Halorientalis litorea: one gene and its partners. The main gene of each other region encodes a partner of the protein of the gene in region 3 in a complex. Links are inferred from orthologs where the notes say so. Each region holds a gene or a part of one and is shown on either strand. Other genes may lie near its edges.

Region 1 (2,828 bases), 1.9 Mb from region 3 along the record:
CGGTCACGCTCGGCGCGCCGACCGGGGCCGCGAGGAACTCTTGGATGTGGGTCGCGTCCGCGGCGTGTTCGCCACCGCCGACGACGTTGCCCAGCGGCACCGGGAAGTTCCGACCGCGGAACGCGCCGCCGAGGTGCTGGTACAGCGGGATGCCCTGTACGTCCGCACCGGCCTTGGCCGCGGCCATGCTGATGGCGACGGCACTGTTGGCACCGATTTGCGAGAAGTCGTCGGTACCGTCGGCGGCGTGGAGCGCGGCGTCGACGCCGCGCTGGTCACCCGCGTACACTTCACCGACCAGTCGCGGGACGGCGTGTTCGCGGGCCGCCGCGATTGCCTCGTTCGGCGGGAGTTCGACAGCCTCGTACTCGCCCGTCGACGCACCGCTCGGTGCCGCGGCGCGGCCGAAGCCCCCACTCTCGGTGGTGACTTCCGCCTCGACAGTCGGGTTCCCCCGCGAGTCGAGGACGCGCCGGAGCGCGACGCTGGCGACCAGCGTCACTGTTCACCCCGCCACACCGTAAAGGGCAGGACACCAGCGTCGTACTCCTCTGCCGCGATGAGGATGGGCTGGGTCTGCTCCGTGTCGATGAGCACCGGCGCGCCGTGGGCCACCTGCAGTGCTCGCGCGCCGAGGATGCGAGCCTTCTCGTATCGGTTGTCTTGTTGGTCAGCCATGTGCGGTGTCACTGATACGGTGCGACGATGTCGACGAGGTCTTTGTGCGAGACGAGCATGCGACGGCAGCAGTGTCGCTCCAAGCCGAGGTCGTCGAGGACCGCCTCCGGGTCCTCGCCCTCTTGGGTCCGGGATTTAAACTCCTCCCAGTGCTCGCCGACGACGGTACCACACGTGAAACACCGGACTGGGACCATCATGCGTGCTCACCTCACCGGTATGATTTCTGGTAGCGCGCACGGGCACCCGGTCCGCCCCACTTCTTGGGCTCGGACTGGCGCACGTCGTTGACAAGGAGCGACCGGTCGAACTCCATGTACGCGTCACGCAGTTCCGCGTCGTTCGTGTGCTGGACCAGCCCGCGAGCGATGGCCGTCCGCACCGCGTCGGCCTGCCCGCTGGTGCCGCCGCCCTCGACCTGCACATCCACGTCGACGCCCTCGCGCAGGTCGTCGTCCGCGATGCGGAACGGCTCCAGCATCTTCAGCTGTGACAGTTCCGGTTCGACCAGTTCGACCGGCCGGGCGTTCACCCGGACGAGTCCCTCGCCGTCCGTCACCGTCGCTCGCGCGATGGCCGTCTTCTTCTTGCCTGATGTGTTCGTTACCATGTGACGTTTGCTCCGAGTTGTTCGCTGATCGTCCCCAACTGGACGAACTTGATGTTCGAGAGTCTATCCAGCGACGTTCCCTCGATGATTTCGCCGTCCTCGTCGTTCGGGTTGCCCTTGTAGACGCGGACGTTCTCGTACGCCTCGCGGCCGCGGGGCTTCTTGTACGGAAGCATCCCGCGAATCGACCGCTTGAAGATGCGGTCGGGCTGTTTCGGGTAGTACGGCCCGCGGTCCGAGCCGACTTCCCGCCGCGTCTGGTACTTCTCGACGAGTTGCTCCTCGCGGCCGGTGATGACCGACTGCTCGGCGTTGATGACGGCGACGCGTTCGCCGTCGAGTGCGCGCTCGGCCACCTCGCTGGCGACCCGTCCGAGGATGCAATCTCGGGCGTCGATGACCGTCTCGGCCTCGAAGTCCGGCACGCTCATCGAATCACCCGCACGTCGGTACCGTCGGGGTTCTGTTCGACTGCCTGTTCGATATCCATGTATTCGCCGACTTGGTCGATTTTCGTCTGTGCCGTCCCGGACACGTCCACGGCGGCGACGGCAACGTCCTTCTGCAGGACGCCGCTGCCGAGGACTTTGCCCGGCACGACAACCGTTTCGTCTTCCCGTGCGTACCGCTCGATGCGGCCCAGGTTGACTTCGGCGTGTGTACGACGCGGCTTCTCGAGTTGCTCTGCCACGTCGGCCCAGACGTCCCCGCCCGAATCACGGGCGGTCGACTTCAGGTCGGCGATGAGACTACGTAGTCTCGGGTTCGTCTTGCTCATAACCTACCTCCAGAGAAGTGCAGGGAGCAGGATTTGAACCTGCGGACCCCTACGGGACAGCGCCCTGAACGCTGCGCCGTTGGCCTGACTTGGCTATCCCTGCGTGCTTGTGTCAGTTCCAACTGCCCCTTCAAACCGCTTACGGTTGCCCGCCGCTCTGCCCGGCCGCTCGTCAGGGTACGGCTGGCGTCATGTCGGGGGGTACTCGGGGCAGTAGCTGTTCTCATAACTGTACGGCTTCCTTCAGTTCGGTCGCGCGGCCGGACAGCGTGTCCACGGCCTGGGTCACCAGTTCGTCGACCGACAGCGACCCGTCCGTCTCGACGCTGAACACGAAGGCGTTCGGTACGTCGTGTACCTCGACATCCTTCCCCGGGTACCGGTTCGTGAGGTCGTGGTCGAACTCTTCGGTCGGGACCAACTCGCCGTCCTCCTCGATGACACCGCGGAGGATGTGCGGGTCGTCGTCGCCGAACTCGTCGGCGTCCCCGACGACCTCCACGCGCTGGAGGTGTCGGTAGCCGACGGCCACGCCGCCTTGGTGTTTCGCGTGTTCTCGACCGCGGTCCATCACCGCGTCGGCCTCGACTTCGAGACGCTGTGGCGTCTCGGACCCTTCTGGGTCCTTGAGGTCGATGATGGGAATGTTCTCGTCGGCCGGCTTTACTTGATCGTCGCTGCTGACGAGGTCACCGGAGTAGGCCGTGCCCGGCCCCTCCACGTCCAGCGCGAGGGTGACGGTCTCACCGACTTCGTAGTCGT
Region 2 (2,847 bases), 1.9 Mb from region 3 along the record:
GTCCACGATGACCACGTCCGGGTCGCCCGGGAGCGCGGTTGCGTCGGCGGCACGCTCGAACCGGACCCGGCCCTCGGCCGTCCGCAGGTCACGCGGCGACTCGTCACTCGGCGTACCCACGAGGGCATCGTTCTCATCGAGCGTCTCGTGTGCCCGCTCGAAGACCGTCGCGGCGTTGCGGTAGTCGGGGGCCGTCACGAGGATGTCCCGGCCAGCCATCGCGAGGGCGGCGGCGGCGAACCCGCAGGCACTCGACTTCCCGCGGCCACGGTCGGACTCCACCACGACGGCCTGCTCGTCGTCCCGGAGGACTTCGAGGGCGTGGACCGCCCGGGCTTGGTCCTCGGTCAGGCACGCCGTGTAGACGCTAGACGGAAACGTGGCGTCCGATGGGACCGTCACGTCGTGGTCCGGTCGGTGTGGGTCCGGGTCGGTCAGGCCGTCGCGCTCGACAGTCCCGGCGTCCACGTCGACGATTGCGATGCCAGGGTGCGCGCGGAGCGTCTCGACCAGCCGTGTCCGGAAGTGGCCGGTCACGTCGGCCACGTCCGCGGGCGGTGCCGCGAGCGTCTCGTCGAACGCGTCGCGTCTGTCGGGCCACTCCGCCAACGACGGCGTCAGCAACACGAGGAGGCCGCCGCCGTCCACCGCACCGACGGCCCGACCGAGGGCGTTCGGTCGGCACTCCTCGTGTACGTCGAGGACGACGGCCTCACGCGTTGTCCCGAGCAAGTCGCCGGAGTGTCCGATGGGGAGGTGTTCACAGTCGAGTGTCGGGTCGGGACCCACGAGCGTCGCCGCCGTAGCGGGGATTTCGGCGGCGTCGAGTACCGCACGCGCTCCGTCGTACCCCGAACTGGCGGTTCCGGCGAGGACGAGGACGCGACGCTCGTCCGCTCGCTGGGCGTCCCGGCGGAGGGCTGTCGTCACCTCGGCGAGCATACTCCAACAGTACCGTGGTGGGGGCTTGGGTGTGGCGGTCGTCCCGTCGCTGTCCCGACAATCGTGGGCGTGTGTGGGGCTGTCACTCGCTTTTCGGCATCGAAAGGGCTTTTAGCGGAGCGGGGCCACTCACGGGTACAGCCTGTGCGGGGTTGATGATGCTCCTAGCCTCTCAGGACTCTCAGGCGGGGGAGCGCGAGCCCACGGACAGGAGGAGATTACCAATGTCAGTATACGTTGATTTCGACGTTCCGGCGGACCTCGCCGACGACGCCCTCGAGGCACTCGAGGTCGCGCGGGACACGGGAACAGTAAAGAAGGGTACAAACGAGACGACCAAAGCAGTCGAGCGCGGGAACGCCGACCTCGTGTACGTCGCCGAGGACGTACAGCCGGAGGAAATCGTCATGCACCTCCCCGAACTGTCCGACGAGAAGGCGATTCCGTACCTGTTCGTCGAGACGCAGGACGATATCGGCCACGCCGCCGGCCTCGAAGTCGGTAGTGCCGCGGCGGCCATCGTCGACGGTGGCGACGCCGCCGCCGACATCGACGACATCGCCGACAAACTCGAAGACCTTCAGTGATACACGATGAGTGAATCGGAATCCGAAGGCGACGGCGGTTCGACGCCCGCCGAGGTCATCGAAGTCGTCGGCCGAACCGGCATGCACGGCGAGGCGATGCAGGTCAAGTGCCGCATCGGCGAGGGCGAGAACCAAGGCCGCATCATCACGCGGAACGTCCTCGGGCCGGTCCGTGAGGGCGACGTACTCCAACTCCGCGAGACGGCCCGCGAAGCCGACCAGATTGGAGGACAATAATGCCCCGAACCCGAGAGTGTGACTACTGTGGCGACGACATCGAGCCCGGAACCGGGACGATGCTCGTCCGTAACGACGGGTCGACCGTCGACTACTGCTCGTCGAAGTGTGAGAAAAACGCCGACCTCGGCCGCGAAGCGCGCGACGTGGAGTGGACCGAAGAGGGTCGCGGCCCCGAAGGCGGAGCCGAACCCGACGAGGAGCCGGACGCGGACGAAGAACCAGACATCGAGGCGGAACCGGCCGCAGACGAGGACGCAGACGAGAGCGGTGCCGCACCGGACCTCGAGTCGGCCGAAGCCGAAGCCGAGGACGACACCGAAGCGGCCGACGCGGACGGTGCAGACGACGCCGAGGCCGAGGAGGACGCATGAGCCACCACGACGAGCGTACTTTCGTGATGGCAAAGCCGGACGCGGTCCAGCGCGGCCTCGTCGGTGAAATCATCGACCGACTCGAAGGTCGCGGCCTGAAGCTCGTCGGTGCGAAGTTCATGCAGATAGACGAGGACCTCGCACACCAGCACTACGGCGAACACGAGGACGAGCCGTTCTTCGACGACCTCGTGGCGTTCATCACGTCCGGGCCAGTCATGGCGATGGTCTGGGAAGGTGCCGACGCGACGCGACAGGTCCGACAGATGATGGGGACGACCGACCCTGCCGAGGCACAGCCGGGCACCATCCGCGGTGACCTCGGCCTCGACCTCGGACAGAACGTCATCCACGGCTCCGACCACGAAGACCCCGGTGCCAACGAGCGCGAAATCGACCTGTTCTTCGACGAGGACGAACTGGTCGACTACGACCGCAGCGACGAACCGTGGGTCTACGAGGACGTCGACAACTGACCCCGACGCGGACCCGTTTTTCGCCGGCCGTTAACTCGTCAGTAGCTATTAGGTCACCGCGCTGATACGGCCACCATGGCCGTATTCCGGACGGTGTTGCAGGGTGGCGTGCTAACGTCCGAGTCACTGTTCTTCTTGCTCGTCCTCGGCGTGTTGGGCGTGCCGCCGCTAGTCGCGACAGTCGGGGCCGTTCTGAACCGTGACCACTCGTTTCAGTACCTCCTCACGGCC
Region 3 (4,929 bases):
GTGGTTTGTCTGGAGACGCCGGCGAACTTCCGGGCCGTCGGGCAGTTCTACGAGCGGTTCGACCAGGTGAGCGACGACGAGGCGGTCCAGTACCTCGACAGCGGCGAGTAGGCCGGACCGACCGCCGTGCAGTTCCGTCGCCGATGTCCAACGATTTAACCCGCCGCCCCCAACGACGCGAGTATGACTGGACTCGCCCGCGGAGGCACCTGTTGATGCGCCCGGCACACCCCGTCGAACGGACCGTCGGCATGGCCCACTACGTCAGCGAGAGCGACGGTGTCGGCGGCCACCTCAGGGACCGGACCGAGGACTTCCGCGTCCGCGAACTGGAAGCGTTCGACCACGAACCCGTCGAGGCCGACCCGGGAGCGTACCCGCACGTCCTCCTCCGGGCGACGCTCCGTGGCTGGGACACCAACGACTTCGCGAGCGCGCTCTCCGACGCCCTCGGCGCGAGCCGTGAGCGCGTCTCGTGGGCCGGGACGAAGGACAAACACGCCGTCACGACGCAACTGTTCTCGATGAAGAATGCCGACCCCGAGGCCGTCGCCGCCGTCGACCTCTCGGACGCGGATGTCGAGGTGTTGGGCCGGACCGGTCGCCCCATCCTGTTCGGTGACCTCGCGGGCAACGCCTTCGAGGTGACCGTCCGGGACGCCGACGCGCCCGAACGCGCCGACGCCGTCACCGCAGACCTCCGCGCGTTCGCGGGCGGTGCCCCCGAGGACCCGGACGCCCCAGTCGGCGTCCCCAACTACTTCGGCCAACAGCGGTTCGGGAGCAAGCGGCCGGTCACCCACGAGGTCGGACTCTCGATTCTCCGCGGCGACTGGGAGGGGGCCGTCCTTGCCTACGTGGGTAACCCGTCGGAGCGGGAACCGGAGGCGACGCGGGACGCCCGCGAGTATGCCGCGGAGACCCGCGACTGGGCTGGCGCGCTCGACGAGTTCCCTCGACACCTCCGGTACGAGCGGTCGATGTGTCACGAACTGGCCGACAGGGGCGAGGGCCTCGGGGCCGCGGACTATCGCGCGGCACTGGAGACGGTTCCGACGAACCTCCAGCAGTTGTTCGTCAACGCCGCCCAGTCGTACGTGTTCAACCGGATTCTCTCGGCGCGACTGGCGCGTGGCCTCCCGTTCGACCGCCCGGTCGCCGGCGATGTAGTGTGTTTCGCCGACGCGGACGCGCCCGAGGGGCTGGCACTGCCGGACACCGACCGTACACAGCGCGTGGACGACGAGCGCGTGGATACCGTCTCCCGCCACTGTGAGCGCGGGCGGGCGTTCGTCACCGCGCCGCTGGTCGGGACGGAGACGGACCTCGACGGGGGCGAACCCGGCGAGATAGCGCGCGACGTGCTGACCGACGTGGGTATCGAACCCGCGGACTTCGACCTGCCGGGGGAGTTCCACTCGACGGGGACCCGCCGGGCGGTGCTGGTGCGGACGGACCTGACCGTCGAGCAGGACCCCCTCACGCTTTCGTTCTCGCTCCCGAAGGGGAGTTACGCTACCGTCGTCCTCCGGGAGTACCTGAAGGCCGACCCGGACGCCCTCTCCTGACGGCCCGAACCGTCTCGCTTATGCCGCCGAGTACCCCAACTGTCGGGTATGCAGTGTCGGCAGTGTGCGTCGTCGCTCGCCAGACCCGGCGACTACTGTCTGGTCTGTCGGACGGCCAACGCCGACACCGTGGTTCTCGAACTCGAACGGGACCGCGCGACGGTCACGGCGTTGCTGGACGAGGAGGTGGTCGGCGAGCGGACGGTGACGACGACGCCGGAGGAGGGCGGCGAGGCGGGCGTCGTCGAACTCCGCAACTTCGCCGGGCTAGTCGCCGACGAGGTGCGGCGCAAACGCCCAGAAGAGGTGTACGCGACGGGGAACCGCGAAGTCCTCCGCGCGGTCCGGGCGGCCCTCCACTACGAGTTCTACCGTGTCGAGGACGAGGACCCGGTTCGTGCCGCCGTCGAGCGCGGCGGGCACGCGGGACTGGAAGTCGTCGAGGCGTCGATGGCCGACATTCTCGGTGGCTCTCACACGACGCTCATCGGCGAGCGGGCGGGGAAACGCGCCGTCGAGACGGTCGCCGGCCACCCACACGTCAAGAAGGTGATTCCCGGCCCCATCGACGCCAGCGGGTCCGGGTCCCGCGGTGGCGTCCGGGCGAAGGCGACGCGGGCCGACGCCAACGGGAACGTCCGTCTCCTCATCCGGGACGGGTCGAGCGTGCAGGAGAACCGCGTCGTGACGACGGCGGGGGACCGCGAACTCGGCGAGCAGGTCCGGGCGGACCTCAACGAGGCACTCGCCGAGGCCGAGTTACAGGAGTGATGTGCGGTCCGGGGGACGTGGCCGGCCCCGTCGCGGGGCCGTCGCAACTCGCAGGGTTTATCAGCGAGGTCCGGTGATTGTACGGTACTATGGCCAAGGACGCACGTACTGGCAGTGCGGGTCGGTTCGGTGCTCGCTACGGGCGCGTCGCCCGCCGTCGAGTCGCAGAGATAGAGGGAGACATGCGCGAAGACCACGAGTGCCCCGACTGCGGGAACGACCGCGTCGAGCGACAGGGCACCGGCATCTGGGAGTGTGGCTACTGTGGCTACCGCTTCGCCGGTGGCACGTACAGTCCACAGACCCCCGGCGGCAAGACGGTCCAGCGGTCCATCCGCGCCGCGTTGGCAGAGGACGAGGAGTAACATGAGCTACAAGTGCTCCCGGTGCAAGCGGGATGTCGAACTCGACGACTACGGCGGCGTCCGCTGTCCGTACTGTGGGCACCGCGTCCTCCTGAAAGAGCGGAGCCGTGACGTGAAGGAAGTCCCCGTCGAGTGACCGCCGCCACACACGACGCCCTTCTGGAGTTCACCTACGACGACGCTGACAGCGCGCGCATCGTCGAGCGAAGCGTCACACAGGAGGTCGGTGAGATTTCCGGGGACCGCACCCGCGCCGCAGTCACCCGCGACGGGACGACGGTGACGGTGACCGTCACCGCGAGCGACCTCGTGGCACTCCGGGCGGGCGTCAACACGTGGACGACGCTCGTGGATGTCGCCGAGCGGACTGCCGGTGCCGTCCCGGCCTGAAACCTGTCAATAGCTGAACCGTCCGATACGCTTATCCGCCAGATTACCCCAGTTCGGGGTATGGTTTCGGGGGTCGTGCGAACGCGGAACTCGGACTGCCAGCGGAGGGTCTCGCGTGAGTGAGACGGACCAGCGGGACTGGTGGCTCACAGGTGCCGACCGTCCGGCGTCGTCCGAGATAGAGACAGTACCGGTGACGGTGTTGGACGCCATCACGGACCCGTTCTACGTGTACGACCGGTACGGGAACCTCGTCGAGTGGAACGACGCGTTCCGGGAGATGTCGGGCTACAGCGACGCGGAACTCGGCGATTTCGACCCGTTCCAACTGGTCGCACCCGCGGACCGTGACCGGGTTCGGTCGGGACTTGCGCGGGTCGCCGCCGGGGAGGAAATCACGCTCGATGTCACGTTCGAGGCGAAAGACGGTGAGCGGAAACCACACGAGGTGACGGCGTCGCCGTTCCGGGACGACGACGGGAACGTGGTCGGTCTGGTCGGGACCGCCCGGTGTATCGCCGAACGCAAGGAACGCGAAGAGCAACTCAGACAGTACGAGCGAATCATCGAGACGGTCGGTGACGGTGTCTACCTGCTGAACGCCGACCGGGAGTTCGTCCGCGTCAATCAGGCTCTGGCCGACATGCTCGGCTACACCCCCGACGAACTCGTCGGGACGCACATCACAGATGTCCTGACCGAGGCGGCACTCGAAACCGCCGAGCGGTACCGGCGACTCGCCGCCGAGAGCGACCGGCCGGTCGTCACCTTCGAGAACGAACTCGTGCGGGCGGACGGGGAGACGGTCCCCGTCGAGACGCGCTTCTCCAGACTGCCCGAGAGCGACGAACACGTCACGCTAGGATTGGTTCGGGACATCCGTGACCGCCGCGAGCGCGGCCAGTTGCTCGAACAACTCCACGAGGGGACGAGAGAACTCATGACCGCCGAAACGGTGGCCGAGGTGGCGGAGACGACTGCCGAACTCGCACAGCGTCACTTCGAGTACGCCACGACGGAGGTCCGCCTTCTGCGCGACGACCGCCTCGAAATGGTCGCCGTCGAAACCGACAGGCCGGAGCTCCGCGAGCGGAAACCGCCGTACGAGGTCGGTGAGGGATTCGTCGGACGGGCGTACGAACAAGGTGAGCCAACCGTCGTCTCGGACCTCCCGACGGCCGACTCGCCGCACGACTACGACCCGATGCGGAGCGCGATGGTCCTGCCCGTCGAGGGGTGGGGGACCATCGCCATCGCCGCCGGGGAACGGGATGCGTTCGACGACAGGGACCTCGAAATCGGCCAAGTGTTCGCCGCCGACGCACGGTTGGCCTTCGAGTTGGCCGCCCGCGAGCAGGAGGTCCGCGAGCAGAACCGCGAACTCGAACAGTACGGCACGCTGGTCGAGACGATGAGCGACGGCGTGTACATGACCGACGAGGACCTGCGGCTGACGGCTGTCAACGGTGCGATGGCCGAGATGCTCGGGGCCGACCGGGATTTTCTCCGTGGGAAACGAATCAGCGATGTGACCGACGCGGAGACTGCCGCCGAGATAGAGCGGCTGTATCAACGGCTCCGTGCGTCGGACGCGGATGTCGTTTCTCACGAGACCGTTGCGACGGGTACCGAGGGTGAAACTGCCCCCGTGGAGATTCGCTTCTCGCTGCTTCCCGGTGACGGGCCACCGGGGCTGGTCGGTGTCGTCCGGGACGTGACGGAGCGCGTGGAACACGAGCAGGAAATCCGCGAGACAAAGGAGCGTCTCCAGATGGCACTGGAGAGCGCGGACCTCGGCGTCTGGGACTGGCACCTCGACGCCGACGAGGTGACGT

The links. The genes of interacting proteins can lie anywhere in the genome.
Region 1: MUG95_RS11395 (region 3) and MUG95_RS01145 share a complex: the UniProt entries of both Methanocaldococcus jannaschii proteins name them as parts of the 50S ribosomal subunit. The link is inferred for Halorientalis litorea from one-to-one orthologs.
Region 2: MUG95_RS11395 (region 3) and rpl7ae share a complex: the UniProt entries of both Methanocaldococcus jannaschii proteins name them as parts of the 50S ribosomal subunit. The link is inferred for Halorientalis litorea from one-to-one orthologs.

What each region holds. Positions count from the first base shown.
Region 1 is NZ_CP095482.1:202,812-205,639, reverse strand. It holds MUG95_RS01145 (50S ribosomal protein L13), read right to left. Parts: upstream 1,720-2,828; coding sequence 1,282-1,719; downstream 1-1,281. Other genes in the region: MUG95_RS01130 (DNA-directed RNA polymerase subunit D), read right to left, coding at 2,290-2,828; MUG95_RS01140 (50S ribosomal protein L18e), read right to left, coding at 1,716-2,066; MUG95_RS01150 (30S ribosomal protein S9), read right to left, coding at 890-1,288; MUG95_RS01155 (DNA-directed RNA polymerase subunit N), read right to left, coding at 687-878; MUG95_RS01160 (DNA-directed RNA polymerase subunit K), read right to left, coding at 499-678. UniProt on the Methanocaldococcus jannaschii protein: This protein is one of the early assembly proteins of the 50S ribosomal subunit, although it is not seen to bind rRNA by itself. It is important during the early stages of 50S assembly.
Region 2 is NZ_CP095482.1:225,563-228,409, forward strand. It holds rpl7ae (50S ribosomal protein L7Ae), read left to right. Parts: upstream 1-1,166; coding sequence 1,167-1,529; downstream 1,530-2,847. Other genes in the region: tmcA (tRNA(Met) cytidine acetyltransferase TmcA), read right to left, coding at 1-942; MUG95_RS01275 (30S ribosomal protein S28e), read left to right, coding at 1,536-1,766; MUG95_RS01280 (50S ribosomal protein L24e), read left to right, coding at 1,766-2,140; ndk (nucleoside-diphosphate kinase), read left to right, coding at 2,137-2,616; MUG95_RS01290 (hypothetical protein), read left to right, coding at 2,692-2,847. UniProt on the Methanocaldococcus jannaschii protein: Multifunctional RNA-binding protein that recognizes the K-turn motif in ribosomal RNA, the RNA component of RNase P, box H/ACA, box C/D and box C'/D' sRNAs.
Region 3 is NZ_CP095482.1:2,115,923-2,120,851, forward strand. The notes cover bases 1,377-4,066. They hold MUG95_RS11395 (50S ribosomal protein L37ae), read left to right. Parts: upstream 1,377-2,428; coding sequence 2,429-2,704; downstream 2,705-4,066. Other genes in these bases: truD (tRNA pseudouridine(13) synthase TruD), read left to right, coding at 1,377-1,568; MUG95_RS11390 (DUF2103 domain-containing protein), read left to right, coding at 1,617-2,339; MUG95_RS11400 (DNA-directed RNA polymerase subunit P), read left to right, coding at 2,706-2,840; MUG95_RS11405 (KEOPS complex subunit Pcc1), read left to right, coding at 2,837-3,094; MUG95_RS11410 (PAS domain S-box protein), read left to right, coding at 3,210-4,066. In the rest of the region: MUG95_RS11380 (phosphoribosyltransferase), read left to right, coding at 1-111; more of truD, read left to right, coding at 216-1,376; more of MUG95_RS11410, read left to right, coding at 4,067-4,929. UniProt on the Methanocaldococcus jannaschii protein: Binds to the 23S rRNA.